Regions from separate parts of the Streptomyces sp. NPDC002476 genome, predicted to be linked through region 2. Evidence: riboswitches for the same ligand, from Rfam matches in the RefSeq annotation. Region 2 holds a riboswitch; each other region holds the start of a gene.

Region 1 (10,131 bases), on a different contig from region 2:
ACCCCACGCCGACGCGGGCGCCGGGCAAGCGGGACGGGACGGGCCTCGCCCACCAGGACGCCCAACTCTCCTCTGGCACGCGACGACAGACCCTCCTCCGACGCGCCGGTCGGCAGCGGATCGGCGTGCCGGATCAGCGAGGCGACGCCCTGGGCGGACATCGCGGACTTCTTGACCTGCTTGGACTGCGAACGCTTCATACCGACTCCCGGGACGAGATGTAGAGCTCACGGAACGCCTTGCGCGCCCGGTGCAGACGGACCCAGACGGCGGGAGCACCGCAGCCGAGCAGGCGGCCCGCCTCCGCCGCGGAGAGGCCGTCCCAGTAGCTGAGCAGCAGCACCTCGCGATGGTGGTCCGCCAGCCGGTCGAGGGTGTCCAGGACCGCCGAGTCCTCCGCGGACGCGGGAGCGCGGCCGATCTCCTCACCGATCCGCCGGTGCAGCTCGGTCAGCCTGGCGGTGGCCCGGTAGTGGTTGCCGAGCACGTTCCGAGTGGTGACGAACACCCACCCGGGCGTCGCCTCACCGCCCTTCAGCACGTGCTCCCACGCGATCCGGAACACCTCGGCGGCGATCTCCTCGGCCGCGCTCCGGTCCCCCGTTCTGCGGTGCGCGAAGGCGCGCACCCGGGGGTACTCCCGCGCGTACAACGCGGTGAACCCCGCACTCCGGCCCGAATCCCTCACGGTCTGGTTGCTCTCCACACCCCGTACATGTCATGCGCGGGGCGAATCCTTACAGAGCCAGGGAGATTTTCCGCGCTTTTCTTCCCCGGCCCGGTCCGCGCGCGTCCTTCCCGGCCTACCGACGCCACGGATTACGGGACAGCCCTTAGTGCCGTGACCGGCAAGGTTTGCCCGGAAGGAGCGTCGTCCGGTGCGTGCGATCGCAAGGCGGCCGCAAGCTCTCGGATGGGGCCTCCCTGCTCGAACGAAGTCGAGAGCTCGGGGAATTACCGGGCGACGCGACGGGGCGAACGTTGCCGGGAGCGGCACTAAGGGCTGTCCCGGATGCCCATCCGAGCCGGCCCGGGGGTGTGCGTCAACTGCGCCCGGGAGATGGTCGACCAGGGCTACCACTGGAACAAGTTCTCGTTACAGTGGTCGGGTGGTCAGTGGGCGGCGCGCAGCGCAGCGCACCGCACCGTGCCGCGCCGCACGGCCGTACGTCCGGTGAGCGGACCGGGCAGTGGGAAAAGGGGAGCCATGACGCAGGTGACCGATCACGGCGGGGGCGTGCACAGCATCGAGGTGCCCATCCCGGACAACCCCCTCGGGCACACCCTCGTCCACGTCGTCGACACCGACCGCGGTCCGGTCCTGGTCGACACCGGCTGGGACGATCCGGAGGCGTGGGACACGCTCGTCGCCGGGCTGACCGCCGTCGGCGTGGCCGTCACCGACATCCACGGCATCGTCATCACCCACCATCACCCCGACCACCACGGCCTCTCCGGGCAGGTGCGCGAGGCGTCCGGGGCCTGGATCGCCATGCACGCGGCGGACGCCGAGATCGTGCGCCGCACCCGGGAGTCGGAGCCGGGCACCTGGTTGAACTACCTCGTCGCCAAGCTCACCGCGGTCGGCGCGCCCGAGGCGCACCTCGCGCCGTTGCGGGCCGCGGCGGCGGACCGGGGGCGTATGCGCACCCTGCCCGGGGCGCGGGCCGCGCTGCCGGACCGGGAGATCGTGCCGGGCGAGCTGCTGGACCTGGCGGGGCGGCGACTGCGGGCGGTCTGGACGCCCGGCCACACCCCCGGTCACGTCTGCCTGCATCTGGAGGAGAACCATCCGGCCGGTCTGCCCGGGCGGGGGCGGCTGTTCTCCGGGGATCACCTGCTGCCCGGGATCAGCCCGCACATCGGGCTCTACGAGGACCCGGACGCCGACGCGGTCACCGATCCCCTGGGCGACTACCTCGGTTCCCTGGAGCGCGTGGGCCGGCTCGGGGTGGCGGAGGTGCTGCCCGCCCACCAGTACGCGTTCACCGACGCGGCCGGGCGCGTACGGGAGCTCCTCGACCACCACGAGGAGCGGCTGGCGGGGCTCCTGGGGCTGCTGTCCACCCCGCTGACCCCGTGGGAGCTGGCCGAGCGGATGGAGTGGAACCGGCCGTGGGAGCGGATCCCGCACGGTTCGCGCAACATCGCGGTCGCGGAGGCCGAGGCGCATCTGCGGCGGCTGGTGAAGCTGGGCCGCGCCGAGGCGGTGGCGGGGAGCGACCCCGTGACGTACATCTCCGTGTGACCCGTCACGCACGTACGAGGGACGTGTGCCGCAGCCTGACGGCGGGCACCCCGGAAGGGGCCCGAGGGTCGCCCGGTAGAGTGAGTGGGTCGTCATCATGCGCGTACAGGGGGAAGCCGGTGCGAATCCGGCACTGACCACGCAGCCGTGAGCCGTCCCGTGGACGGTGAGTCGGAATGCCCTGGACGCGGTTGTGACCGGCTCGGACCACCGGAACCCCGGTGGTCGGCACCGTCGAGGTATACGGAGTCGGAGCCTGGTGCGTGAGCGTGCCTGTGCCCGGTCCGGATCCCCGCACAGGAGAGGCCCCGCCCGCCATGACCGTACGCCGCAGCGCGGCAACGCTCGCCGCGACCACGGCCGCCGTGCTCTGCGCGGCCGCCCCGGTCGCGGTCGCGGCGCCGTCCCCGTCGCCCACGCCGTCCGCCGCACTGCCCGCCGGGCTGTACGGCACGAAGGACCCCACCTACGACGGTGTCTGGCGGCAGTCGCTGGCCTTCCTCGCGCAGCGGGTCGAAGGCGTGACGCCCGCCGCGAAGTCGGTGGACTGGCTGATCGGCCAGCAGTGTGCCAACGGCGCCTACGCCGCGTACCGGCCCGACGCCTCCAAGCCGTGCGATGCGAAGACGGTGCTGGACACCAACGCCACCGCGGTCGCCGTGCAGGCGCTCGCCGAGATCGGCGGGCACGCGGAGACCGTGAACGACTCGGTCCGCTGGCTGAAGTCCGTGCAGAACGAGGACGGCGGCTGGGGCTACACGGCAGGCGCGCCCAGCGACGCCAACTCCACTTCCCTCGTGATCGGCGCTCTCGCCCGGCAGGGGCAGCGGCTCGCGGACATCGTCACGCCCGACGGCAAGTCCCCGTACGATCCGCTGCTCGCGCTCTCGATCCCGTGCGGTGAGAAGGACGGCGGCGCGTTCGCGTACCAGCCGGACAAGGCGGGGAAGCTCACGGCCAACGCGGACGCCACCGCCGCCGCCGTGCTCGGCACCATGGGCAAGGCCCTGGCCACCGGCAACAACGCCGCGGCCAAGGGGACCAGCTGCCGCCCCGCGGCCTCCGGTTCGGCCCTCACCCCCGAGCAGGCCGCCCAGAACGGCGCCCACTACCTCGCCGGCGCCCTCGCCGCGAAGGGCCATCTCGACCTGGCCCCGATGCCGGGCGCCGAGGACTCCGCCCCGCAGCCCGACATCGGCAACACCGCGGACGCGGTCGTCGCGCTGTCCGCCTCGGGCCACCAGGACAAGGCCGCCAAGGCCGTGGCCTGGCTGAAGAAGAACTCCGGAGCCTGGGCCGAGCAGAACGGCCCCGCCGCCTACGCGCAGCTGGTCCTGGCCGCGCACGCGACCGGGAACGACGCCCGCGACTTCGGCGGCGTGAACCTGGTCGACAAGCTGAACGCGACCGGTCCGAAGCCCGCGGCCATCACGACCCCCGACCCGTCCGCCGACACCGGGTACGAGGCCACGGAGAAGGACCGGGTGCACAGCGGCGACGACGTGATCGGCGGCGTGTGGTGGTTCGTCGGCATCGGCCTCGTCGTCGGTGCGGGCGTCGGCTTCCTGATCAGCGGCCGCCGGAAGAACCAGCAGCTGTGAGGCGGACGGGAGGGGCCGCCGCCGCGGTGCTGACGGTGCTGAGCGGGGTGCTGCTGGCCGTGCTGGGCGCGGGAGAGGCCCAGGCGGCCGGCTACCGGTACTGGTCGTTCTGGGAGGGCTCGGGCGAGGGCTGGGCGTACGCCACCCAGGGCCCCGCCCTGGTCCGGCCGGACGACGGTGCCGTGCAGGGCTTCCGGTTCTCGGTGAGCGAGGATTCCCAGGACGCGGCCCGGCCGCGCCACGCCCCCGGCTTCGCGAAGATCTGCGCGAACACCCCTGCCGAGAAGGGGTCCAAGCGGGTCGCGCTCGTCATCGACCCGGGCACCGCGGCGGACGCTCCGGACGGGCGGACCCCGCCCGCGCTCCGGACCGCGTGTGCCGTGGTCGCTCCGGACGCGAGCACCGCCGAGGCGCTCGCCGCGGTGGCCAAGCCGCTGCGTTACGACGGCAACGCGCTGCTGTGCGCCATCTCCGGGTACCCGGCCTCCGGGTGCGGCGAGCAGGTGTCGGGCGACGGGCACAAGAAGCCCGCCGCGTCCGCCCCCGCCACGTCCGCCGCGTCCGCCGACGGTTCCAGCGGCGGCGGACCGTCCGCCGGGATGCTCTTCGGGGCCGGCGCCGTCGTCGTCCTCGGCTCGGCCGCGGTCGTGCAGGCCCGCCGCCGCCGAGGATGACCACTCCGACCAGCGGCCCGGCGACCGGGGACGGGGCACCCGACCGCCCGGCCACCGGCCGTCGGGCGACCGGCCCCACCCGCACCACCGGCGTCACCCCTGCGCGTGCCACCCGCGCCCCCCGCACCGCCGACCGGCTGCTGCGCGCACCCGAGGCGAACCGGAGCAACGCCCTGCCCGCCGGGGCGTGGTGGCTGTGGGCGCTGGGCCTCGCCACCGCCGCCTCCCGCACCACCAACCCGCTGCTGCTCGGACTCCTCGTCGGGGTCGCGGGCTATGTGGTCGCCGCGCGCCGCACGGACGCGCCCTGGGCCCGTTCGTACGGGGCGTTCATCAGGATCGGGCTGTTCGTCGTCGGCGTGCGGCTGGTCTTCTCCGTCCTCCTCGGCTCACCGATCCCCGGCACGCATCCGCTGTTCACGCTCCCCGAAGTGCCGCTGCCCGACTGGGCGCAGGGCGTCCGGATCGGTGGCCGGGTCACCGCCGAGCAGCTGGTCTTCTCGCTGTACGACGGGGCGAAGCTGGCCGCCCTGCTGATCTGTGTCGGCGCGGCCAACTCGCTCGCGAACCCGGCCCGGCTGCTGAAGTCGCTGCCGGGCGCGCTGTACGAGGCGGGGGTCGCCGTCGTCGTCGCGATGACGTTCGCGCCGAACATGGTCGCCGACGTGGCGCGGCTGCGCACCGCGCGACGGCTGCGGGGCCGCCCGACCCGCGGTGTCGGGGCGGTCCTCCAGATCGGACTGCCGGTCCTGGAGGGCGCGTTGGAGCGGTCGGTCGCGGTGGCCGCGTCGATGGACGCGCGCGGCTACGGGCGTACCGCCGAGGTCCCGCCCGCCGTCCGGCGCACCACGAACGCGCTCACGCTCGGCGGGCTGCTCGGGGTGTGCGCGGGCACGTACGGGCTGCTGGCCGCGCAGGGCGCGGTGTACGGGCTGCCGCTGCTGGTCGCCGGGCTCGTCGCGGCGGCGGCCGGGCTGCGCCTGGGCGGTGCCCGGTCGGTCCGTACCCGTTACCGGCCCGACCGGTGGGGTGCGCGGGCCTGGCTGGTGGCGGGTTCGGGGGTCGTGGTGGCGGTGGCCATGATCTGGGCGGGCGGTGTCGACGCGGAGGCGCTGCACCCGGGGGTCGTACCGCTGACCGCGCCGGTGCTCCCGTTGTGGCCCGCGGCGGCGGTGCTGGTGGGGCTGCTGCCCGCGCTGGTGGCCCCCGTTCCGCCGCCGGTGGGCGCCGGTTCGAAGACGCGGCCGAGTCCCGAGGAGGACCAGTGATCCGGTTCGAGCAGGTTTCGGTGCGGTACGAGGGGGCGGAGCGCCCCACCCTGTCCGGGGTCGATCTGACCGTTCCCGAGGGCGAACTGGTGCTGCTGGTCGGCCCGTCCGGGGTCGGCAAGTCGACGCTGCTGGGGGCCGTCTCCGGTCTCGTGCCGCACTTCACCGGTGGCAGGCTGAGCGGCCGGGTCACGGTCGCGGGGCGCGACACCCGTACCCACAAGCCGCGCGAACTCGCCGACGTGGTCGGCACGGTGGGCCAGGACCCGCTCTCCCACTTCGTGACCGACACGGTCGAGGACGAGCTGGCGTACGGGATGGAGTCGCTGGGGCTCGCCCCGGACGTGATGCGGCGGCGGGTCGAGGAGACCCTGGACCTGCTGGGCCTGGCCGGGCTGCGGGACCGGCCGATCGCCACGCTCTCGGGAGGGCAGCAGCAGCGGGTCGCGATCGGTTCGGTGCTCACCCCGCATCCGAAGGTCCTGGTCCTCGACGAGCCGACGTCCGCGCTCGACCCGGCGGCGGCCGAGGAGGTGCTGGCCGTGCTGCAACGACTGGTGCACGACCTGGGCACCACGGTCCTGATGGCGGAGCACCGGCTGGAACGGGTGGTGCAGTACGCGGACCAGGTCGTCCTGCTGCCGTCGCCGGGCGCCGCCGCGGTCATGGGCGCCCCCGCCGATGTCATGGCCGTCTCCCCGGTCCGTCCGCCGGTCGTGGCGCTGGGTCGGCTGGCAGGGTGGGAGCCGCTGCCGCTGTCGGTCCGTGACGCCCGGCGCCGCGCCGCCGGCCTGCGCGAACAGCTCGCGGACCGGCGACCGCCCGCCGCGCCCGCCCCGGCCCGGACCCTGGTGTCCCCGCTGCCCGCCGCGCCCGCCCCCGCCCGACGCGGCGCCCTGGCCCGGCTGCTGGGACGCGGCACGCGCACGGCGACGCCCGTTGCCGGGCCCGCCGCCGATGTCCCGGCCCGGGTCGAGGACCTCGGCGTGCGGCGCGGGCGCGTCGAGGCGCTGCGCCGGGTCATGCTCTCCGTCGCCCCGGGCGAGACGGTCGCCCTGATGGGCCGCAACGGCGCGGGCAAGTCCACCCTGCTCGGCGCGCTCGTCGGCATGGTCGAACCCACCGCGGGCACCGTCCTCGTCGGTGGCCGGACCCCGCACCGCACGCCGCCGCGCGAGATGGTGCGCCGGGTCGGGCTCGTACCTCAGGAACCGCGCGATCTGCTGTACGCGGACACGGTCGCCGCCGAGTGCGCCGCCGCCGACACCGACGCGGGCGCCGCCGCGGGCAGTTGCCGGGAGCTGGTCTCGAAGCTGCTGCCCGGTGTGCCGGACGACGCCCATCCCCGCGATCTCTCCGAGGGGCAGCGGCTCGCGCTCGCCCTGGCGGTGGTGCTCACCGCGCGTCCGCCGCTGCTGCTCCTGGACGAGCCGACCCGCGGTCTGGACTACGCGGCGAAGGCCCGGCTGACCGGGGTGCTGCAGGGGCTCGCCGCCGACGGGCACGCGATCGTCCTGGCGACGCACGACGTGGAACTCGCCGCCGACCTCGCGCACCGGGTGGTGATCCTCGCCGACGGGGAGGTCGTCGCGGACGGGGAGACCCGGCAGGTGGTGGTCTCCTCCCCGGCGTTCGCCCCGCAGACCGCGAAGGTCCTCGCCCCGCAGGAGTGGCTGACCGTGGCACAGGTCCGTGACGCGCTGGAGGAGCGGTGACGAGCGGGCACGAGGGACGGGCGGCGAAGGTGGCGGACGGGCGTCGCGCACCCGCAGGCCCTGTGGAGCGAGTGGACGGCCCGGCCCGGACGGGGCGCAAGGCCCTCACCGGGCACGCGCGGCGGTCGGACCGGACGGTACGGCCGATGCGTCTGGGGCCGCGCGCGATCGCCGCGCTCGTGCTGATCAGTGCGATCGGCGTGGTCGCGTTCGGCTGGCCGCTGCTGGCCGACGCGGGCTCCGGTCTCGCGCACTCCCAGGACGCGCCGTGGCTGTTCGCCGCGCTGCTGCCGCTGCTGGTCGGCGTGGTCGTCGCGATGATCGCCGACTCCGGGCTGGACGCGAAGGCCGTGGCGATGCTGGGGGTGCTGGCCGCGGTCGGTGCCGCGCTGCGCCCGCTCGGCGCGGGCACGGCGGGCCTGGAGCCGATGTTCTTCCTGATGGTGCTGAGCGGCCGGGTGCTCGGCCCCGGCTTCGGATTCGTGCTCGGCTCGGTGACCATGTTCGCGTCGGCACTGCTGACCGGCGGGGTGGGGCCGTGGATGCCGTTCCAGATGCTGTCGATGGGCTGGTTCACCATGGGTGCGGGTCTGCTGCCGGGCCCGGACCGGCTGCGCGGGCGGGCCGAGCTGCTGATGCTCGCCGGGTACGGATTCCTGGCGGCGTTCGCGTACGGCACGGTGATGAACCTGTACGGATGGACGATCGTGCCCGGCACCGGCTCGGGGATCTCGTACCACGCGGGTGATCCCCTGTCCGAGAACCTGGTCCGGTTCCTGGCCTACTGCGCGGCGACCTCGCTCGGCTGGGACCTGGGCCGGGCCGTCCTGACCGTGGTGCTGACCCTGGCCCTCGGCTCGGCACTGCTGAAGGCGCTGCGCCGGGCCACGCGCCGGGCCGCCTTCGACGCGCGGGGCACGTTCGACGCCCCTGACGGGTGAGGAGCCTGCGCATCCGCTTGACCTCCATGACCGGGTAGGGTGACGGTCGCTCCCTCGTCGTTCCCTTGATTTTCCTCTGCTTTCCCCCGGATTTCAGGGCTTTCGGGACATTTCACACCGCGTCAACACCTGGCAAAAGCCTGATTTTCTCTTACTTGGACGACTTAATTACCCGTTGGTCCATATAGGCGCATTTTGCTCTGACATCCGTTCCCGTCAGCGGCCGGAGCGTTGTCACATACGTGGAACCTCGTGATTTCTGGGATCGGAACACAGTCCTGGCGGAAGCTTTCTGCGTCAGCGACGAACGCATGCGCCGAGCGCAGGCTCTGCTGGACGCGGCGCAGGCGGAGCGGAGCCGGACGCTGGCCGCGTTCGCCGTCACGGTCGGCGACGACGGATCCATCGCGGACCTGATGGGCCTGAACGAACGCGAAGTGCGATCGGCACGACGCACCGTGGGCCGCCATGACGCGCGCTCGCTCGCCCGGGAGTTGCTGAGCCGGAAGCAGCGGACGCCCGCGGAGGCACCCGGCGAAACCGCCGCCCCCGGCCCGGTTCCCGGCTCCGGTCCGGCTCCCGGCTCCGTCCCTGTCCCTGCTCCTGCTCCTGCTCCTGCTCCCGCTCCCGCTCCCGAGATCACTCTGCCGCATCCGCGCAAGGAGATGACGGTGCGGACGACGGGGAGCGCGCGCATGAGCACGCCGCCCGTGATCGTGCCGCCTGTCCCGGCCACGCCCCCGACCGTGCCTCCGCCTCCTTCCTCTCCTCCCCCGGCGCCCCCGTTCGAGGTGAACAGCACGGTCGTCTGGTCGCCCAGCATGGACTCCGTGCTGTTGTGGAGCTGGGAGTCCGGGCTCGACGTGCAGACGGTCGCCGCCGAACTCGGCTTGGATGTCAGGGCGTTGCTGATGCGGGTGCAGGAGCTCGCCAACGACGGGATGCTCACGCTCACCAACCCGGTCCCGGAGGTGAACCGGTCGGGCCGCCACCGCCGCCAGAACTTCGACGAGGAGGCGTACGCGGCGCTGCTCGCCCCCACCCCCACCTTCCCCACGCACCTGCCGTACTGAGTGTCCGCAGCCGGGGGGCAGCGGCGGGCGGGGGCCGGCCGCTGCCCCGGCCGGTGCCAGGGCTGAGCCGCCCGGCACCGGCCGGCTCAGCCCGGAACGGCCCGGCTCGCCGTCACAGCCGCTGGATGATCGTGCCGGTCGCCAGGGCACCGCCCGCGCACATCGTGATCAGGGCGAACTCCTTGTCCCTGCGCTCCAGTTCGTGCAGGGCGGTGGTGATCAGCCGGGCGCCGGTGGCGCCGACCGGGTGGCCGAGCGCGATGGCCCCGCCGTTGACGTTGACCTTGTCCAGGTCCTGTTCGAAGACCTGGGCCCAGCTGAGCACCACGGACGCGAACGCCTCGTTGATCTCCACTATGTCGATGTCCTTCAGCGACATCCCGGCCTTGCCGAGCACCGCGCGCGTCGCGTCGACCGGCCCGTCGAGGTGGTAGTGCGGGTCGGCGCCCGCGAGTGCCTGCGCGACGATCCGGGCGCGCGGCCTGAGCTTGAGCGCGCGCGCCATGCGCTTGGACGCCCACATGATCGCGCAGGCCCCGTCGGAGATCTGCGAGGAGTTGCCCGCGGTGTGGATCGCGGTGGGCATGACCGGCTTGAGGCCCGCCAGCGCT
Region 2 (10,131 bases):
GCGTGACGGCGACCGAACCCAGATCGCGGGCGAGATTCGCCGCGAGGCCGAGCCGCACCGGGCCCGACTCGCAGTCCACGACGACGGAGGCGGTGCCCTCCGCCGCGTGCAGCCGCGCCGCCCGCGACGCCAGCGCCACCGGCTCCGGCCCGCCCGTCGCCCGGCCGTCGGTCACCACGACCAGCAGCGGACGCCGCGACGGATCGCGCATCCGCTCCACGCGCAGAACCTCATGGGCCTTCAGCAGCCCGGCCGCGACGGGGGTGCGCCCGCCGGTCGGCAGCGCCTCCAGCCGTGCCGCCGCCGCGTCCACCGACGACGTCGGCGGCAGCGCCACCTCGGCGTCCCGGCCCCGGAACGTGACCAGCCCGACCTTGTCCCGCCGCTGGTACGCGTCCAGCAGCAGCGACAGCACCGCGCCCTTCACGGCGCCCATCCGCTGCCGGGCGGCCATCGACCCGGAGGCGTCCACCACGAACAGCACCAGGTTGCCCTCGCGCCCCTCCCGGGTCGCCTGCCGCAGATCGTCCCGCCGCACCACCAGCCCCGGCCCCGACCGCCCGCGCGCCCGCTGGTGCGGGGCCGCGGCCCGCACGGTCGCCGCCAGATGCAGCTTGGTCAGCGCCCCGTGCGGACGGCGCGCGCCGGTGGTGCGCCCGTGCTCGGTGCGCGCCCGGGAGCGCCGCCCCGCCGCGCCCTCGCCCAGACCGGGCACGCTCAGCGTCTTCGCGCGGAACGGCTCGGCGGCCCGTACCGGCTGCTGCTCACCGCCGCCGGACGCCCGCCCCCGCTCCTGCTCGCCGCCCTGCTCGGGAACGGCGGGGTCGGGCGTGTCACCGGCCTCCGTGTCGGGCCGCGGCGGAGTGTCCGGGCCGTCGCCCCGCGGGGGCCGGCCGCCGCCGTCGGGGCCGTCCGGGTCCGGGTCGTCGTCCTCGCCGCCGTGCTGCTCCAGCGCCTCGTCGAGCTTGTCCTCGTCCAGGCCCGGAGCGTCGAACGGGTTGCGCCTGCGGCGGTGCGGGAGCGCGAGCAGGGCGGCCTGCCGCACGTCCTCGGCCAGCACGTCCGTACGCCCCGCCCAGGCGGCCAGCGCGGTGGCGGTCCGCGCCATCACGATGTCCGCGCGCATCCCGTCCACCTCGAACGCCGCGCAGGTCGCCGCGATCTGCCGCAACGCCCCGTCCCCGAGCCGCACCTCGGGAAGCAGCGCCCGCGCGGCGGCGATCCGCGCCCGCAGCGCCGCCTCCTCGTCGGCCCACCTCGCGGCGAAGGCGGCGGGATCGGCGTCGTACGCGAGGCGCCGGCGCACCACCTCGACCCGCTGGTCGGTGTCGCGGGACGCGGCGACCTCCACGGTCAGCCCGAACCGGTCCAGCAACTGTGGCCGCAGCTCGCCCTCTTCGGGGTTCATCGTGCCGACGAGCAGGAACCGGGCGGCGTGCCGGACCGAGACCCCCTCGCGCTCCACGTACGAGGCGCCCATGGCCGCCGCGTCCAGCAGCAGGTCCACGAGATGGTCGTGGAGCAGGTTGACCTCGTCGACGTACAGGATCCCGCGGTGGGCGTCGGCGAGGAGTCCCGGCTCGAACGCTTTCACGCCCTCGGACAGCGCCCGCTCGATGTCGAGCGCCCCGACCAGCCGGTCCTCCGACGCGCCGACCGGCAGCTCCACCGTCCGGGCGGCCCGTGCCGTCCCGGACCCGGCCTCGTGCGGGCCGTCCGGGCACGCGGGATCGGGCGCCGCGGGGGCGCAGGAGAACCGGCAGCCGGGAACCACCTCGACCTCGGGCATCAGCGCGGCGAGCGCCCGCACCGCGGTGGACTTGGCGGTGCCCTTCTCGCCGCGCACCAGCACGCCGCCGACCGCGGGCGAGACCGCGTTCAGCAGCAGCCCGAGCCGCAGATCGTCCTGCCCGACGAGGGCGGTGAAGGGGTACGGCGTGTTCACGGTGCCTCCTTGGATGAACGGCGTGATGTCACTGCCCCCGACGCGGGGGAGGGAAGCCCTCGGGCGCCCGCTCGTCGCTCTCCGGGAAACCTCCGGGTGCTCACTCGTCGCCCTCCAGATCGCCTTCGAGCTCCAGGTACGTGGCCCGCAGCCGTTCCAGGGTCTTTGCGTCCGGCTCCGCCCACAGCCCGCGCTCGGCCGCCTCCAGCAGCCGTTCCGAGATCCCGCGCAGCGCCCAGGGATTGGACTTCTTCATGAAGTCGCGGTTGGTCTCGTCGAAGACGTACTCGGCCGACAGCTTCTCGTACATCCAGTCGTCGACGACCCCGGCCGTGGCGTCGTACCCGAAGAGGTAGTCCACGGTCGCGGCCATCTCGAAGGCGCCCTTGTACCCGTGGCGCCGCATCGCCGCCATCCACCGCGGGTTCACCACCCGCGCCCGGAACACCCGGTGCGTCTCCTCGCCCAGCGTCCGCGTGCGCACCTGGTCCGGCGTGGCGCTGTCCCCGACGTACGCCTCGGGCGAGGTGCCGGTCAGATGCCGCACCATGGCGACCATGCCGCCGTGGTACTGGAAGTAGTCGTCCGCGTCGACCAGGTCGTGCTCGCGGGTGTCGACGTTCTTCGCCGCCACCGCGATCCGCCGGAAAGCCGTCTCCATGTCCCCGCGCGCCGCCCGCCCGTCGAGCCCGCGCCCGTACGCGTAACCGCCCCACACCGCGTACACCTCGGCCAGGTCCGCGTCCGAGCGCCAGTTCCGGGCGTCGATCAGCGGCAGCAGACCCGCCCCGTACGCCCCCGGCTTCGACCCGAAGACGCGGGCCGTGGCCCGGCGCCGGTCGCCGTGGACCGCCGTGTCCTCGTCGGCGTGCGCCCGTACGTAGTTGGACCCGGCCGGCTCGTCCAGCTCCGCCACCGCCCGCACCGCGTCGTCGATCAGCCCCACCACGTGCGGGAACGCGTCCCGGAAGAATCCGGAGATGCGCACCGTCACGTCGATGCGCGGACGCCCCAGCTCGTTCGGGGGCACCACCTCGAAGCCGGTCACCCGGCGCGAGGCGTCGTCCCATACCGGACGGCAGCCCAGCAGCGCCAGGACCTCCGCGATGTCGTCGCCCTGCGTGCGCATCGCGGACGTGCCCCACACGGTCAGGCCCACCGACTTCGGGTACTCGCCCGTGTCCGCGAGGTAGCGGGTGATCAGCGAGTCCGCGAGCGACTGCCCGACCTCCCAGCTCAGCCGCGACGGAATCGCCTTCGGGTCCACCGAGTAGAAGTTCCGGCCCGTCGGCAGCACATTGACCAGACCGCGCGTCGGTGAGCCGGACGGGCCCGCCGGGACGAAGCCGCCGCGCAGCGCCCGCAGGATGTGACCGATCTCGTCCGTCGTCCGGGCCAGCCGGGGCACGACCTCCTCGCACGCGAAGCCCAGCACGGCGATGGCGTCCGGGAGTTCGTGGCCCAGCGTTTCCCGCACCAGCCGCGCCGCGCCCGCCACGTCCCAGCCGCGCTCCTCCATGCCCTCCGCGAGGCGGCGGCACAGCTTCTCCAGCAGATCGATCGCGTCCGCGCCGGTGCGCGCCGGACCGTCGACCAGTCCGGTCAGCTCCGCCGGCACCTTCACCGGGGCGCCCGGCTCGGCCAGCAACTCCCGTTCGCTCAGCCCGAAGTGGGCCGCGATCGAGGCCCGCAGACCCGGCAGAGCGTTCGCCGTGCCGCCCCACACCTGGGACGCGCGCAGCACCGCCAGCACCAGGTTGACCCGCGCCTCGCCGACCGGGCCGCCGCCCAGGACGTGCAGGCCGTCGCGGATCTGCACGTCCTTGATCTCGCACAGGTAGCCGTCGATGTGCATGACGAACTCGTCGAACGCGTCGTCGTCCGGCTGCTCGTCGACATGCAGGTCGTGATGGAGCTCGGCGGCCTTCACCAGCGTCCAGATCTGCGCCCGCACCGCCGGGGCCTTCGCCGGGTCCAGATCGCTGACCAGCGCGTACTCGTCGAGCAGCTGCTCCAGCTTGGCCAGGTCGCCGTAGGTGTCGGCACGCGCCATCGGCGGCACCAGATGGTCCACCACCGTGGCGTGCCCGCGCCGCTTGGCCTGGGTGCCCTCACCGGGGTCGTTGACGATGAACGGGTAGACCAGCGGGAGTTCGCCCAGCACCGCGTCCGGTCCGCAGCCCGCGGACAGGCCCAGGCCCTTGCCCGGCAGCCACTCCATCGTGCCGTGCTTGCCCATGTGCACGACGGCGTCCGCGCCGAACGAGTTCTCCAGCCAGCGGTACGTCGCCATGTAGTGGTGCGACGGCGGCATGTCCGGGTCGTGGTAGATCGCGATCGGGTTCTCCCCGAAGCCGCGCGGCGGCTGGATCAGCACCACCACGTTCCCGAACCGGAGCGAGGCCAGGACGATCTCGTCGCCGTCCACGTACAGCGAGCCCGGCGGTTCCCCCCAGTGCTCCAGCATCGAGCCCCGCAACTCCGGGTCCAGCGTGCCGAACCAGGCCCGGTAGTCGGCCAGCGGCACCCGCGCGGGGGCGGCCGCGAGCTGCTCCTCGGTCAGCCACTCCACGTCGTGGCCACCGGCCTGGATGAGACGGTGGATCAGCTCGTCGCCGTTGTCCGGATATCCGCCGACCGTGTATCCGGCGCCGCGCAGGGCGTCCAGGACCCGCACCGCCGACGCGGGCGTGTCCAGGCCGACCGCGTTGCCGACCCGGGAGTGCTTGGTGGGATAGGCGGTGAAGACCAGGGCGAGCTTCTTCTCGGCGTTCGGCTTGTGCCGGAGCGCGGCGTGCCGCACGGCGATCCCGGCGACGCGCGCGGCCCGTTCCGGATCGGCCCGGTACACCGGCACGTCGTCCGGGCCCTGCTCCTTGAACGAGAACGGCACGGTGATCAGCCGGCCGTCGAACTCGGGAATCGCCACCTGCATCGCCGCGTCCATCGGGGACAGCGCGGCGTCCGACGCCTCCCACGCGGCGCGCGACGAGGTCAGGCACAGGCCCTGGAGCACCGGGATGTCCAGCTCCGCGAGCGCGCCGATGTCCCATGCCTCCTCCTCGCCCCCGGCCGAGGCGTCCGACGCGCGCGTGCCGCCCGCCGCCAGGACCGTGGCGACCAGGGCGTCCGCCCGGCCCAGCAGCTCGTACAGACCGGCGTCCGCGCCGCGCAGCGAACCGCAGTACACCGGCAGGGCGTTGGCGCCGCGCGCCTCGACGGCCTCGCACAGCACGTCCACGAACGAGGTGTTCCCGGACAGTTCGTGCGCCCGGTAGAACAGCACCCCGACGGTCGGACGGCCCTCGGCGAACTCCCGGTCGCCGCGCACGCCCCACTCCGGCATCCGCTGCGGTTCGGCGAAGCCGTGACCGGTCAGCAGCACCGTGTCGGAGAGGAAACGGGTCAGCTCCACCAGGTTCCCCGGACCGCCCTCCACCAGGTAGCGCAGCGCCTCCGCGACGACCCCGGCGGGCACGGACGACTCGGCCATCAGCTCCGCGTCCGGCACGGTCTCGCCGCCCAGCAGCACGGTCGGGATGCCGGACGCCCGCAGCACGGCCAGGCCGTCCTCCCAGGCACGCTTGCCGCCGAGCAGCCGGACGACGGCGACGGAGGCGCCCGCGATCAGCGCGGGCAGTTCCTCGTGCACGTCGACACGCGTGGGGTTGCCGATCCGGTAGGGCGCGCCGGAGGCGCGGGCGGCGAGCAGGTCCGTGTCGGCGGTCGACAGCAACAGCACGGTGCTCGTGGGGGCGTTCATACGCGTGCTCCAGGTACTCCGGGGGCGATGAAGGGAAGTCCGGACGGCGCGCCCGACTCGATGAGCCGGAGCAGCGCGCCGGTGTCGGCGTGTTCTTCGATCAGGTCGCCGAGGCGGTCGAGCTGTTCCTCGCGCAGCTCGGCGAAACGGGTGTCCGGGGAGGGGACGAAACGCCGGCCCGCGGCGCGCGCCACCTCGGTCAGGAAACGGCGGCGGAACACGTCGCTCTCCAGCGAGCCGTGCCAGTGGGTGCCCCACACGGCTCCGGCCCGGCAGCCGTCCAGGGCGCGGCCCCGGCCGTCGGTGAAGAACGGCTCGCCGCCGCGCACGTCGGCGACGCCGTGGTGGATCTCGTAGCCCTCGACCGGCGCGCCGAACGCCTCCCCGACGGGCCGGGCCAGGGTCTTCTCGCGGTCGAACCGGACACGCAGCGGCAGCAGCCCGAGCCCGTCGACGTGCCCGGCCCGGGATTCGACCTCGTCCTCGATGTGCTCGCCGAGGACCTGGTAGCCGCCGCAGATGCCGAGCACCGGCCGGCCCTCGGCGGCACGCCGGGCCAGGGCGTCGGCGAGCCCGCGCTCGCGCAGCCAGGCCAGCGCCCCGACCGTGCCCCGGGTGCCGGGCACGACGACGAGGTCGGCGTCGGCGAACTCCTCGGCGCGGTCCACGAAGCGGACGACGACGCCCGGTTCGGCGGCCAGCGCGTCCACGTCGGTGAAGTTCGACATCAGGGGCACGGCGCACACCGCGACCCGCAGTACGTCCTCGCCGTGCGGCGGCGCGATCACCGACTCGCGCACGGCGCCGCGCAGCGAGACCCGGAGCCCGTCCTCCTCGTCGATGCCGAGGCCGTGCGCGAAGGGCAGCACCCCGTAGGTCGGGCGGCCGGTGATCTCGCGCAGCATCTCCAGGCCCGGCTCCAGCAGCGACACGTCGCCGCGGAACTTGTTCACGAGATAGCCCGCGACCAGCGCCTGGTCCTCGGCGCAGAGCAGCGCCGTCGTACCGAAGAACGACGCGAAGACGCCGCCCCGGTCGATGTCCCCGACCACCACCACCGGGAAGCGCGCCGCCCGGGCGATGCCCATGTTCACGATGTCCGTGCGCCGCAGATTGATCTCGGCCGGGCTTCCGGCCCCCTCGCAGATCACCGCGTCGTACGTGCTCCGCAGCCGCTCCAGGCAGTCCACGACCGTGCCGAGCAGGGCCTCCTGCCGTCCGCCGTGGTAACCGCGCGCGCTCATCTCGCCCACCGGCCTGCCCATCAGGACGACCTGGCTGGAGCGGTCCCCGCCGGGCTTGAGCAGCACCGGGTTCATCAGCGCGGACGGCTCCACCCGGGCGGCCGCGGCCTGCATGGCCTGGGCACGGCCGATCTCGGCGCCCTCCCGGGTGACGTAGGAGTTCAGCGACATGTTCTGCGCCTTGAAGGGCGCCACCTTCACGCCCCGGCGCGCGAGCCAGCGGCAGATGCCCGCCGTGACGACGCTCTTGCCCGCGTCCGAGGTGGTCCCGGCGACCAGGAGTCCGCCGCTCATGTCCGTCTCCGTCCTGCGCTCGGGCCTTTCGCGGTCAGGAGCCGCGCGGCCCCCGCGGCGGCGCCGCCCATGCCCGCGGGCCGCGCGCCCGTGATCCGTCCCCGTCCCGTGCCCCGTACGTCCGCGAGCCGTCGCGCGGCGAGACCCGCGCCCAGCCGCGTGGCCACGCACACACCGAGGGCCAGCAGGCCCACCCGGCGCGAGAGCCGCACCGCGCGCTCGATGTCCGCGGTCTCCACCGCCCGGCCCGTCTCCCCGTTCAGCACCGGGCGGTGCTCCACCCGGCCCCCGTACGCCAGCGTTCCGCCCAGGCGCACGCCCAGCGCGCCCGCGAACGACGCCTCCACCGGGCCCGCGTTGGGGCTCGGGTGCTTCGCCGCGTCGGCCCGCCAGGCCCGTACCGCCTCGCGCGGCCGTCCGCCGGCGACCACGGCGAGCACGGCGGTCAGCCGGGCGCCCGGCCATCCCGCGAGGTCGTCGAGGCGGGCCGAGGCCCAGCCGTAGCGCCGGTGGCGGGGCGACTTGTGGCCGACCATCGCGTCCAGGGTGTTGACCGCGCGGAAGCCGACGAGGCCGGGCACACCGGCCAGCGCCCCCCACACCAGGGCGCCCACCACGGCGTCCGAGGTGTTCTCGGCCACGGACTCCACCACGGCGCGGGCGATCTGCGGCCCGTCCAGGGAGTGCGGGTCGCGTCCGCACAGATGCGGCAGGCGTTCCCGGGCCACCGCGACGTCCCCGACGGCCAGGGCGCCGCCGACGGCCCGTGCCTCCCGCCCCAGCGAGGTGCCGCCGACCACGGACCAGGTGGCGGCCGCGGTCAGCGCGACGGAGGCGGCGGGGTGACGGCGTGCGGCACGGCTGAGCAGCGCCGCACCGCCCACGGCGCCTCCGGCGCAGACGAGGGTGTGCAGCGCGCCCCACCCGCGGTGGTCGCGCCACAGACGGCGTTCGACGCCCGCCGCGGCCTGCCCGAAGGCGGCGACCGGGTGCCCCCTGCGGGGGTCACCGAGCAGCAGATCGCCGATCAGACCGGCCGTGGCGCCGTACGCGAATACGCGATCGGCACGCATGGCTCAGCCGGCCGTCGTGCCTCGGAGGACCTTCGTACGGGCGGCTCTCGGCGAGAGCGCCGGGGCAAGGGACGCACGGCTGCCAGGCATGGCGAAATGTCCTCACTCAGGGTCCGCGCCCTGGTTCGACGTGACCGGCGACGAGAGTCTCCTGGCTCCCGGATCCGCGATTCCCCCGGCCTTCCAGCCCGCTCGCGCGCGCCGTGACTTCCCGGTGTGGGGGACCGCTCCCCGGTGACAGTGGCGGGACCGCGCCGGATTCGCACCGGCTTCCTCTGCTGTCGCCGTAAATGGCTCCGGCAGTCCACCACGCTCTGCGAACGCCCGTCAACCCGCCGTTGACCTGCGGCGGGGCAGTGTGCTGAGGCCCACATCGGGACGGGGACACGTCGACGGGCCGGACACGCGAGGTGCGTCCGGCCCGTCGGGGCTGCGAAAAGGAGGTGCGAGGGGAAGGGCTCAGGCGACGATCAGATAGATCCCGTACGCGACCGCCGCCGCGCACAGCACGAAGCAGACGTACGCGCCCGCGCGCGCCAGTACCCGTGAGCCGCCGGAGCCGCCCTGGGCCGCCGCCTCGGGCTGCTTGGCGAGACCGACGATGCCGAGGGTGAAGACGCCCACCAGCGCGACGGTGACGACGAGGGAGACACCGAAGACGGAGCCGAGGGCTGCCCAGTCGATTTTCATGCTGCTTCCTTAGACGGTCTGCGGACGGTCCGCGTGACCGGTCCGGTGCCGGTCACGGCACTTTCGAAACACGCCCTAGACGGCGGCGGGACGCGCCGGGTCCTGGGCGGCGGCGGCCGCGGCGGCGGGCGTGGCCGGGATGATGGTCATGAGGTCCTGCGCTGCGGCGGTGGGCGGCGGGCTGACGGCGGCGATGGCCGTGGTGACGACGCCCGCGGGTTCGACGGCGCTCTCCGAGGGCGCGACGTCCCCGTGGCCGACCGGCTTGCGGCGCGAGATCAGCCAGATCGAGCCGGAGCCCACGACCAGCAGCGCCGCGACCACGACGACGCCCCAGGTGCCCTGCTTGGTCAGGAGCTCGGCGCCCGCGCCGACCAGGCCCGCGGCCGGCAGGGTCAGGCCCCACGCGACGAACATCCGGGTGGCGGTGGACCAGCGGACCACGCCGCCCCGGCGGCCGAGGCCCGCGCCCATCACGGCGCCGGAGCAGGACTGGGTGGTGGACAGGGAGAAACCGAGGTGCGAGGAGGCGAGGATGACCGTGGCCGCGCTGGTCTGGGCGGCGAAGCCCTGCGGCGGCCTGAGGTCGGTGAGGCCGCTGCCCATGGTGCGGATGATGCGCCAGCCGCCCAGGTAGGTGCCGAGCGCGATGGCCGTACCGGCGGAGACGATGACCCAGACCGGCGGGTTGGCGCCGGGGTGCAGCACACCACTGGTGACCAGGGCCAGGGTGATGATGCCCATGGTCTTCTGCGCGTCGTTGGTGCCGTGGGCGAGGGAGACCAGTCCGGCCGAGGCGATCTGACCGGCGCGGTAGCCCTTGGCGGTGGCCTTCTCCTGGGCCTCGTCACGGATCTTCCCGCCGATCCGGTACGTCAGCCGCGTGGCCAGCAGCGCGGCGAACCCGGCGACGATCGGGGCGGCGACCGCGGGGATCAGCACCTTGGTGACGACCGTGCCGCCGTTGACCGAGGACCAGCCGGCCGACATGACCGCGGCGCCGATCAGGCCGCCGAACAGGGCGTGCGAGGAGCTGGACGGCAGTCCGACCAGCCAGGTCAGCAGATTCCACAGGATGGCGCCGACGAGTGCCGCGAAGATGACCTCCGTGCGCAGCCCGTC
Region 3 (10,131 bases), on a different contig from region 2:
CCCCGCCGGGTTGTCACTCGACGCCACCTGGGCCTCCCCAGTAGAAGTTCGATCCCCAGGTCGTCGTCCCGGAGAAGTCGACCGCGATCTGATAGGCGTTCGGGTTGGTCTGCGAGGGATAGCCCACCAGCGGCTGCATCGTGCCGGCCGCGTCGGACTGGTAGGCCATGTTGCGCATATAGGCCGCGTGGCTCCAGCCCTCGTACGGGAAGTGCCCACTGCCCATCTGGCTCCAGGTGGCTTCGGGGTGGTGGATGACGTCGTCGTCGATCTCGCCGCCCCAGTCGGCGACCCCCGCCTGGTTGTACAGTCCCGAGGCGTTGAACAGGCTGCGCGGGTAGCCGCCCATCCATTCGTTGCCGATGCGGACCCACCACTTGTCCAGGTACAGCATGACCTTGATGGACAGTTCGTACTGGTCGCCGCCGTAGACGCTCTCGGCCATCCGTATGCCGGGGTAGACCGTGCTCGACAACTGCTCCCAGCCCTTGACGTCCCGGTTGTAGCCACCGAGGTAGTCGCCGCTCTGCGTGTAGTTGTTGGTGGTGTAGAAGATGAACAGATGCGGATACCAGTCGCCGTAGAGGTCGTAGCAGGTCTGCGCGCCCACCTCGACGGTCTGCACATCGGTTCCGGCCCCTGATCCCCCCACCACCCACAGCTGGCCCAGCGAGAACTCGTTCGACCACTGGACATAGGGCTTCCAGGTGTTGATGACGCCCTCCGTGCCGTAGTTGAACACCGGCTGGCGGGCGTGTGCGTACTTGTGCACGTCGGGGGCGGCGGCGGGCGAGGTGAGGCCGAGGTCGTCCGGCGGCGTGATCCGCTTCGCGTAGGGCCCCTTCGCCAGGTAGTCCTGCAGGGTACCGACCGGGGTGATGCGGTCCAGCGGCTTGCGCAGCATCGGGACGGTGCCGGGCGGGCCGGTCTCGGCGTCCGGCTCGGGCGATTCGAACGGCTGCGACAGCCCGGGACGGTCGGAGTCGTACGGCCGCTCCGGCGGCTCCACGTCGGGTGGTTCGCCGCGGCAGTCGGCAGGGACCCAGTCGAGTTCGTCCCCGTCGGCCGTCGTGGTGCGGGCGACCGCCTCGCGCCGGGCGTACTGGTCCTTGAAGTACTGCCGGATCTCCTCCAGCCGTTCCTCGTCCGCGCGATCCAGGTCCCGGCCGGCTCTCGGCCGGGGCGAGGTCCGGGGCGCGTCGGGGTTGCGCAGAATCCTGCCGGCTTTCATCGCTGTCTCCTAGATGATCGTTCGCGGTGGCGACGTCGGGGTGGCCGAACGAGGTCGCCGTGGTTCATCGGTGTCGAAGAGACCGGGGCCGAAGTCCCGGGTGAACCACGACCCGGGGCGGGTGGCCCCGTCGTAGACGTTTCTGGCCACGAGGACCTGTCCCGGGAACGACCTGTCCCGGGAACCGGGCGGCGGTCGGTTCGGCGTCCACCGCCGTGACGCAGTCCATCGTGGCGTCGTTCAGCCAGACGTCGCGGATGTCGCCGATGTCGCGGAACAGATCCACGGATGGCATGCTGCGCCACCTCGTCTCAGCTGCACGGTTGTGCACGTCGTTCCATGGTGGTGCCCTCGGATGCGGGCAGCACATCGGTGGGCGGGAGTTCGGTGTGGTCAGGGCGTATGTGGGGGAATTCCTCCCGCCGTCGCTCGCGTCTCGCGCGTTCGCGCCGCTCTGTCCTGTTCCAGCGGCGGCTCACGTGGCCGCTTCCCACCGTCCTCCGGGCCCACCGCCGGGACGGCGGAGCCGGGCCGCGAGGGCTCGTGCCCAGGAGGTCCGCCCACGGGCCTCGTGCCGGCGTCGAGTCGGGCGAGGAGGGCGCGAACACAGCCGACCGCTGATGTCCATTCTCCTCCCACCCGAAAGCAGGCGCAGCTCGTACAACCCCTTCGGGCCGGTTTCAGGATTTCTTGTCCGGGCCCTGCCGTGTCCCGGGGCGCGCCGTCCGGGACGCGCGACGAGCGGGGCGTGCGCGTCGGCGGCGAAGGCGATGTCGATCAGGCGGAAGTGCGCCATCGGTGTGGCGGCTCTCCCCGCAGCGCGCGACCGGCGTCCCCCGCAAAGGATTCGACGCCCTCGGGTCTCCGGCGAAGGGGGCGGGAGTGCACCGGACACCCCGCCCCACTCGCGCGAACGCCGTTCCCCCGGACGCTCCCTCGTCCGCGTATCGCGGCGCCGGAGTCACTCCGCGGTGCCGAGCTCCCAGAAGCGGAAGACCGTCGAGGTGTCCAGGCAGTTCTGCAGCCCCCGGACGCTCTCGTGGGCGACCGCGTACTGCTGGCCCTGCCAGAGCGGCAGGAACGGCAGCTCCCGCGCCACGATGTCCTGCAGCTTGATGAAGTCCTGCCGGGTGTCGGCGCGGTCGGTCACGGAGGAGGTGCGCGGGATGATCTGGTCCGATATCTCGTTGTTCTCGTAGTTGTTCGACAGCACGTTGTTCTCGCCGAAGAACGGCTGGGTGAAGTTGTCGGGGTCGGGATAGTCCGGCACCCAGCCCTTGACGTAGACGCCGTACTTGCCTGCGGCGATGTTCTTCTCGTACTGGCCGAACGGGACGGACTTCATGTCGGCCTCGAACAGCCCGCTCCGATTCAACTGGTCTGCTATGGTGCGTAGTTCGTCATCCGTGGCGGGACCATAGCGGCTCGGGGTGGACCAGAGCGTGAGCTTCACCTTCTCGGTGATTCCGGATTCGCGCAGGACGTTCCGCGCCTTGTCCGGCTTCGGACTGTCGCCGTACACGTCGAAGAACGAGGTGCCGTGGCCGGTGATGCCGACCGGGACCACCGAGTAGAGCGGCGTCGCCGTGTCCTGGTACACCTTGCTGACCAGGGAGTACCGGTCGACGAGGTGGGCGATGGCCTTGCGCACGGCGAGCTTGCCGACGACGGGGTCGGCGACGTTGAAGACCAGGTGCTGGACCTCGGCGCTGCTGCCCTGCACCACCGTGATGCCGTCCTTCTTCGCGGTGGCCGAGGAGTCCAGGGCGGCTATCGCCTTGGCGGTGAGACCGCGGTAGGCGATGTCGATGTCGTCCTTCTCCAGGGACGACCTCAGCGCCTGCTGATCGCCGCGGAACAGCTTCAGCGTCACCCCGGAGTTCTTCACCTCGGCGTTTCCGCGGTAACCGGAGTAGACCGAGAAGTCCGCTTCGGACTTGTCGATGGAGTCCAGCTTGTAGGGTCCCGATCCCACCGTCTTGCCGCCCCCGAGCAGGTGGTCCTTCGGATAGACCTGGTGGTCCACGATGGAGCCGGCACCCGAAGCGATCTTGCTCGGGAACGTCGCGTCGGGCACCTTGAGGTGGAACACCACGGTCTTGTCGTCCGGGGTGTCGATCGACTTGATGGTGGACAGCATCGGCGACGGCCCGGCCGGGTCGTCGATCGCGATCGTACGGTCGAAGGAGAACTTCACGTCCTTCGACGTGAGGCTGTGGCCGTTGCTGAACTTCAATCCGTCGCGCAGCGTGCAGGTGTAGGTCTTGCTGCCGTTCGAGAACCCGCACTCCTCCGCGGCCTCCGGCACGGGGGTGGAGGAAGCGGGCGGGAAGCTCAGCAGGGACTGGAACACGTTGTTGAACAAAAGCCAGGACCCCGGGTCGTACCCCGAGGCCGGGTCGGTGGCGAGGATGCCGTCGGACATCCCGACGACGATCCTGTCCTTGCTCTCGGACGGCCAGATCTGGTCCTCGGAGCCGCAACCCGTCAGCAGCACCGCTGTCATTCCCCCGACGATCAGAGTGCTCGACCGCCTCGTACGATCCATCACGGAAAGTGCTCCATACTGTCAGCCGGCCGCGAGGGTTTCCCCGGGCAACCGGATCGGGTCAGGAAGTACTGCGCACGCCGCGACCCAGACACTCGGCCCGGTCGGGCGTGTTGGTGCGGACCGAGCGGACTGCCGGGACTCGGTGTTCGACAGGAATTGTATGCACGGTGACTGACAGTCAGCTTCCGCTTTGGTGAACGGTAATCGGCCGAACGGCGAACACGCCCTGGGAGAAGGGTGGATGCGCCGTGCGGCAACAGGCGGCGACGGCCGGTCGCCGCCGCGCCGAAGGCGGGAGTGAAGCCGCCTCGCGCGACCCGGCCCGCTCACGGAACGGGCTCGTCCCCCCGGGCCGTCGTGGTCCGGCGGGGTCCCTGTTCCCCGGGCAGGAAGGTCACATGGGGCGCTCCCGTGCGGGGGTGGACGACGACCTCGCCCGCCACCTCGTAGACCTCGCGCAGCAGTTTTGCGGTGATCACCTCTGCGGGCGGGCCGGACGCGACGACCTCGCCCCCGCGCAGCACGTAGAGGCGATCGCAGTAGTACGCCGCGAGGTTGAGGTCGTGGAGCGCGACCAGAACGGCGGCGGGGAGCCGGCGCAGGATGCCGAGGACGTCGAGCTGGTGGCGTATGTCCAGATGGTTGGTGGGTTCGTCGAGGACGAGCAGCGAGGGCTGTTGGGCGAGGGCGCGGGCGATGAGCACACGTTGGCGCTCGCCACCGGAGAGCCCGTCGAAGGAACGGTCGGCGAGCAAGGCCGCGTCCACGGACGCGAGGGCCGAAGCGATCAGCCGGGCGTCCTGTGCGGTGTCGCCGTCGAGCAGGCCCTTGTGCGGGGTACGGCCCATGGCGACCACCTCACGCACTGTCAGGTCGAAGTCGGCGACGGGCTCCTGGACCACCGCGGCCAGAGTACGGGCCAGTGTGCGTACGGGCAGGCGCCAGACGTCGGTCCCGTCGACCCGTACGTGTCCGGTGTCGGGTCGCAGCACGCGGTAGACGGCGCGCAGCAGACTGGACTTGCCGCTGCCGTTGGGGCCGACCAGCCCCACGACCTCGCCGGGGCGGGCGGTCAGGGAGACGTCCCGGACCAGGCGGTGCGCACCGGCGGACAGAGTGACCCCGTCGACGGACAGGGCGGCGCCGCCACCGACGGCGCGTTCGGCCGCGTCGCTCATGCCGCTCCCCGTTCGTCGTTCCGCCGGGCGTCACGGCGCATGAGCCAGAGAAAGAAGGGGCCTCCGCACAGCGCCGTGAGCACCCCGACGGGAAGTTCCAAGGGCGCCGCGACCGTGCGGGCGGCGATGTCGGCCCAGATCAGGAAGACGGCTCCGCCGAGGGCGGCCGTCGGCAGGACGCGACGGTGGTCGCCGCCGACGACGAGCCGCACGGTGTGCGGCAGCATCAGCCCGACGAAGCCGATCGGCCCGGTCGCCGCGACCAGGACGCCGGTGACCAGGGACAGCAGGACGAACATGCGGGCCCGGAACCGGGCCACGTCGAGTCCCATCGTGCCCGCGGACTCCTCGCCCGCCAGCAGCAGGTTCAGGTTCCGTGCCTGGACCAGCAGGACGGCGATGCCGAGCAGCAGGGCGCCACCCGGCAGCCAGAGCGTGTCCCAGCCGACGCCGCCGAGGCCGCCGAGGGTCCAGGCGAGGACGGCACGGGCCTCGTGGCCCCGGCCGGTGGTGAGCAGCAACAGGTCCGTCACCGCGGTGAGCACCGACGCCGTCGCCACACCGGACAGCACGAGCCGTACCGAGGTGATGCGTCCGCCGGTGCGCGCGGTCGCGTACACCACCAGCAGCGCGCCGAGGGCGCCGGCGAACGCGGCGGCCGGCAGCGAGACGGGCCCGAGCACGCCCACGCCGAGCACGATCACCGAGACCGCGCCCAGCGACGCGCCGGAGGACACGCCCAGCAGGTACGGCTCGGCCAGCGGGTTGCGGATGAGGGCCTGCATGGCGGTGCCCACCACGGCCAGCCCGGCGCCGGTCACGGCACCGAGCAGCACCCGCGGTGCCCGCACGTCCAGGACGATCGTCTCCCGGGCGCGGGTCCAGGACGGCTCCTGCCAGTCGGCGCCCAGCGCGTGCGTCACGATGCCCCACACCTGGCCGGGCGGCACGTGCACCGAGCCGATGGCCAGGCCGGCAGTGGCGGAGACCACCAGCAGCAGCGCGAGGACGGTCAGCGCGAAGGGGAGGGGTACGCGCCCCGACCGGCCGCCGCGGCGCGGGAGCCACGCCCTCGCTCCGCCGGCCGTCCCCTCGGTCGTCCCGTCGGGCGGGGCGGCCTTCACGGGCGTTCCCGTTCCCGTCCCCGTTCCCGTCACCGGAAGCTCTCGGGATGCAGACCGCGCGCCAGGCCGTCGACCGCGTACGCCGACCGGATGCCGACGAGGGTCGCGGTCAGCGGCAGGACCACGAACCGCTTGTTCCTGATGGCCGGGACGTCGGCGAGGGCGGGCTGCGAGAGCAGGAACCGCTTCTTCTGCTCGACGCTGCCGGAGCCCGCGTAGTCGTAGACCATCACGGCCTCGGGCTTGCGGGCCACGACCTGTTCCCAGGAGACGTCCCCGAAGACGTCGTCGAGGCCCGCGAAGACGTTCCGGCCGCCCGCCAGGTCGATCAGGTCGTTGCCCAGCCCCTTGCCGCCCGCGGTGAAGGCGGTCTTCTCGCCGCTGTCGTAGACGAAGACGGGCACGTCGGGCCTCTTCCCCACGGCCGAGACGGCCTTGTCGACGCGCCCCCTCAGATCGGCCACCAGCGCGGAGGCGCGGTCCGGGACGCCGAAGACGTCGCCGATGGTGCGGATCTCGTCGTAGGTGTCCCGCATCGTCACCCGCTTCTTGCCGCAGTACTCCCGGTTGAGGTAGGTGTCGATGCCCGCCTCGGCGAACGCCTTGCGCGACCGGCCCTCGTTCTCGGCGAACGCGCTGCCGTAGCCGCCGTAGACGAAGTCCGGCTCCGCGTCCAGGACGGTTTCGAAGGAAGGCTCCCGCTTCGCCAGTTCGGGTACGGCCGCGAAGTCCTTCCGCAGCTCGGGCAGAACGGCCGAGTCCGGGAAGGCGGTACCGGCCATGCGGTCCTTCAGCCCCAGGGCGAGCAGCAGTTCCGCGGGGTGCTGATGGATGGTGACCACGCGCGAGGGCGGTTTGTCGTACGTCGTTCTCACACCGCAGTTGTCGACGGTGACCGGGAAGCCCTCGACCGTTGACGCACCGGCCTTCGGTTTCCCGGGGGAGTCGTCGGCGGTGCCGCAGCCGGCGGCCGGCAGGGCGGTGGCCAGGGCCATGACCCCGGCGACGACGCGCGGGGCGCGCCGGGTGCGCCGGGTGCGGGCAGGGGGAGAGCAGGGGCGGCGGCGGGGTATGCCGAAATACACGTAGAGCCTCCTGGGGAGTCCGCGCTCCTCAAAACGGGCCCGCGACAGGCCAGTGTCCTGACTCCCGGATCGACGTTCCCCCCGCCTTCCCGCGCGGCGCGCGGTGGCATGTCGAAGGGTTGCACTCCCCGGTCACAGTGGCGGGACCGTGCCGGATTCGCACCGGCTTCCTGTCTCCCGTCGCGGCGATGACCTGCCGATATTACGTTTGTCCGAGGTCGGCGCACAGAGGGCGCCCATGTGAGTGATCGCACGCCGGGGAACCGGGGCCCGTCTCCCGGCCGTTCCCGCCCCTTCCCGGCGCGGCCGGGGCGCGTGATGCGGGAGGCCGGGAGCGACCGGCGTCGAAGGCGCGGGGGTGCCGGTCGCCGAAGGCACGGGAGTGACCGGCGTCAACACGAGGTTCCCGGTGCCTCGCGTCCGACGTAAAGAGGTGGAAAAGAGGGTAAACCATCGTGCTGTGTGCGACATCCTCACTGGCGTGATGAGCCTGACGGGGACACCCTTCTTCCTGGCCACGATCGCGCTGGCCATCGTCAGTGTGCTGCTTCCCCTGTTGCTGTGGGGGCGGGTACGGGGTCCCGCCGTGGTGCGAGGCGCGAGCCGTCTCGCGATGGTCGTCCTCGCGCAGGGGGCGGCCGTGCTGAGTGTCTTCGTGGTGGTCAACAACACCAATGGTCTGTACGACAACTGGGCCGATCTGCTCGGCACCGGACACCATGTCGTCGCCGCCCCGGACCTCGGACGCGACGGACTCGGAAGTCACAAGGACCTGGCGAACGAGCCGAAGGTCGTCCAGGAGTTCGACCCGGTGCACGACGCCCGGATGGGACGGAACGTCCGCGTCACCCAACTGCGCGGGCGGGTGTCGGGGGTGCGCGGCGAGGTGTACGTATGGCTGCCGCCGCAGTACGACCAGCCGGCCTTCCGGCACCGGAGGTTCCCCGTGGTCGAACTCCTCGGCGGCTTCCCCGGTTCGGCGAAGGCGTGGTTCAGCAGCCTGCGGGTGCAGTCGCAGCTGGAGGCCCGGATGCGGAGCGGCGAGATCGCCCCGTTCATTCTCGTCGCACCCCGCACCAATCTGCTGGCCGGTCAGGACACCGGATGCGCCAATGTGCCGGGCGTCGTGGACGCCGAGTCATGGCTCAGCGTGGACGTCCGGCAGATGGTGATCGACACCTTCCGCGCACGGAGCGGCGCGAAGGGGTGGGCGGTGGCCGGTTACTCGGCCGGGGCGCACTGCGCCGTGAAGATGGCACTCGCCCACCCCGACCGGTACCGGGCCGCGGTGGGCCTGTCCGGCTACAACGACCCGGCCGCCGAACGGGTCTCCCTCACGGCCCGCGCCCCGGAGCTGCGGCGGGCCAACAACCCGCTGTGGATCCTGCGCCATGCGACCACCCCTCCGCGCGTCGCGCTGTATCTCTCGGGCGGACGCGAAGACGGCTACCGTGACGGCCTCGCGCTGCGGCGCGCGGCGGCAGCCCCGACACGGGTGGTGGTGGCCCGGGTGACCGGGCCGCACACCATTGGCCTGTGGAAGCGCCAGGTGCCCCAGGTCTTCCGCTGGCTGACGGCCGAACTGTCGCCGTGGGCGGGCCGGGTCGCGCCGGCGAAGGGCGTCTGAACCGACAGGAAGCGGTGCGGAAGGGACCGACGGCCCGCGGGGGAGTGGCCGACGCGGGGCGTGACGGGCGGTCGGGCCCAGGGACCCCCGCCGTCCGTCGTCACGTCGGTCGGCCGTCGTCATGCCGGTCGGGCGTCGGCCGAATGGAGTCGTCGGGGCCTCCGGCCGGGCGATCGTGACGACGGGCCCGGCGCCTCGGCCGGGGCGCCGGGCGGCGGTCCGGCGTACGGGCGGCAACCGCGCGTCGGAGGCCCGGGGCGTGGGCGGACACGGGTCCCGGGGACGGCGGCCGGGGGCGGGGGGACGGACGGGGGAGGCCGCGGGGCCCGTCCCGCGTGACGATGCCCGATGCGGTCGTCGACCCTACGGTGGTGCCATGGCGGTGAGCAGTGGTCGGAGAAGGGGGGAACGGTCCCGGTTCGGTGTGATGGACGCACTGGTCCTGGTCGTGCTGTTCGTCCTGTCCGTCGTGGCCGCCTCGATCGTGCCGCACGAGCGCGATTTCTCCCTGCGCTGGCAGGCGGTGGTGCTGGCGGGCACCGGTTGTACCGCGCTGGTGTGGCGGCGCCGTCACCCGGTCGGTGTACTGGCCGTGGCGGTCGGCTGCGGGGTGGCCTTCCAGCTGCTGGGATTCCGGGAGAGTCCGCTGGTCATCAGCCCCGTCCTGGTGTCGGTCTACACCGTCGCCGCGCGCACCGACCGGCGAGTGACCTGGATCTCGGCGGTGTCGTCGGTCGCCATCCTGGTGGGCGTCGCCGTGCTATGGGATCCGCGTTCCTGGCTGGCCCCGGACAACGCGGCGATGCTGGCGTGGACGGTGCTGCCCGCAGCCATCGGTGACGGGGTGCGCTCGCGCCGCGCCTATGTGGCCGCGGTGGAGGAACGGGCGGAACACGCGGAGCGCACGCGCGAGCAGGAGGCGCAGCAGCGGGTGGCGGCCGAGCGGGTGCGGATCGCGCGCGAACTGCACGACATCGTCGCCCACCACATCGCCCTCATCAACGCCCAGGCGGGCGTGGCGGTCCACCTCGTGGAACGGCGGCCGGAGCAGATCCTGGCCGCACTGGAGCACATCCGGGACACCAGCCGCTCCGCGCTCGACGAACTGCGCGTGACCGTGGGGCTGCTGCGGCAGTCCGGCGACCCGGTGACGCCCCGCGACCCGATGCCCGGCCTGGCCCGCGTACCGGCGCTCCTGGCATCGTTCGAGCGAGCCGGACTGAACGTGAGCCACAGCTGGCACGGCGTCGCCGAACCGCTCGCTCCGGCGGTCGACCTGGCCGCCTACCGCATCGTGCAGGAGGCCCTGACCAACGTGCACAAGCACGCGGGGGC

The links. A riboswitch is a leader RNA that binds a small molecule or an ion and turns the genes downstream of it on or off. The one in region 2 is predicted to bind cobalamin.
Region 1: another riboswitch for cobalamin. It lies ahead of ACFYXM_RS22855 (prenyltransferase/squalene oxidase repeat-containing protein); the one in region 2 lies ahead of ACFYXM_RS21415 (cobalamin biosynthesis protein).
Region 3: another riboswitch for cobalamin. It lies ahead of ACFYXM_RS32700 (ABC transporter substrate-binding protein); the one in region 2 lies ahead of ACFYXM_RS21415 (cobalamin biosynthesis protein).

Annotation. Positions count from the first base shown of each region.
Region 1 is NZ_JBIARH010000020.1:124,668-134,798, reverse strand. Features, by position in the region: gene ACFYXM_RS22870 (hypothetical protein) at 1-200, opposite strand, end outside; gene ACFYXM_RS22865 (RNA polymerase sigma factor) at 197-706, opposite strand; gene ACFYXM_RS22860 (MBL fold metallo-hydrolase) at 1,208-2,248, shown strand; cobalamin riboswitch at 2,324-2,451, shown strand; gene ACFYXM_RS22855 (prenyltransferase/squalene oxidase repeat-containing protein) at 2,566-3,849, shown strand; gene ACFYXM_RS22850 (SCO2322 family protein) at 3,846-4,523, shown strand; gene ACFYXM_RS22845 (energy-coupling factor transporter transmembrane protein EcfT) at 4,520-5,791, shown strand; gene ACFYXM_RS22840 (ABC transporter ATP-binding protein) at 5,788-7,506, shown strand; gene ACFYXM_RS22835 (ECF transporter S component) at 7,653-8,447, shown strand; gene ACFYXM_RS22830 (hypothetical protein) at 8,759-9,520, shown strand; gene ACFYXM_RS22825 (steroid 3-ketoacyl-CoA thiolase) at 9,633-10,131, opposite strand, start outside.
Region 2 is NZ_JBIARH010000018.1:100,458-110,588, reverse strand. Features, by position in the region: gene ACFYXM_RS21430 (putative cobaltochelatase) at 1-1,945, opposite strand, end outside; gene cobN (cobaltochelatase subunit CobN) at 2,046-5,708, opposite strand; gene ACFYXM_RS21420 (cobyric acid synthase) at 5,705-7,246, opposite strand; gene ACFYXM_RS21415 (cobalamin biosynthesis protein) at 7,243-8,319, opposite strand; cobalamin riboswitch at 8,464-8,596, opposite strand; gene ACFYXM_RS21410 (hypothetical protein) at 8,779-9,009, opposite strand; gene ACFYXM_RS21405 (anion permease) at 9,085-10,131, opposite strand, start outside.
Region 3 is NZ_JBIARH010000048.1:4,060-14,190, reverse strand. Features, by position in the region: gene ACFYXM_RS32725 (hypothetical protein) at 1-27, opposite strand, end outside; gene ACFYXM_RS32720 (neprosin family prolyl endopeptidase) at 14-1,231, opposite strand; gene ACFYXM_RS32715 (ABC transporter substrate-binding protein) at 2,193-3,737, opposite strand; gene ACFYXM_RS32710 (ABC transporter ATP-binding protein) at 4,109-4,960, opposite strand; gene ACFYXM_RS32705 (FecCD family ABC transporter permease) at 4,957-6,084, opposite strand; gene ACFYXM_RS32700 (ABC transporter substrate-binding protein) at 6,114-7,079, opposite strand; cobalamin riboswitch at 7,199-7,381, opposite strand; gene ACFYXM_RS32695 (alpha/beta hydrolase) at 7,654-8,796, shown strand; gene ACFYXM_RS32690 (sensor histidine kinase) at 9,224-10,131, shown strand, end outside.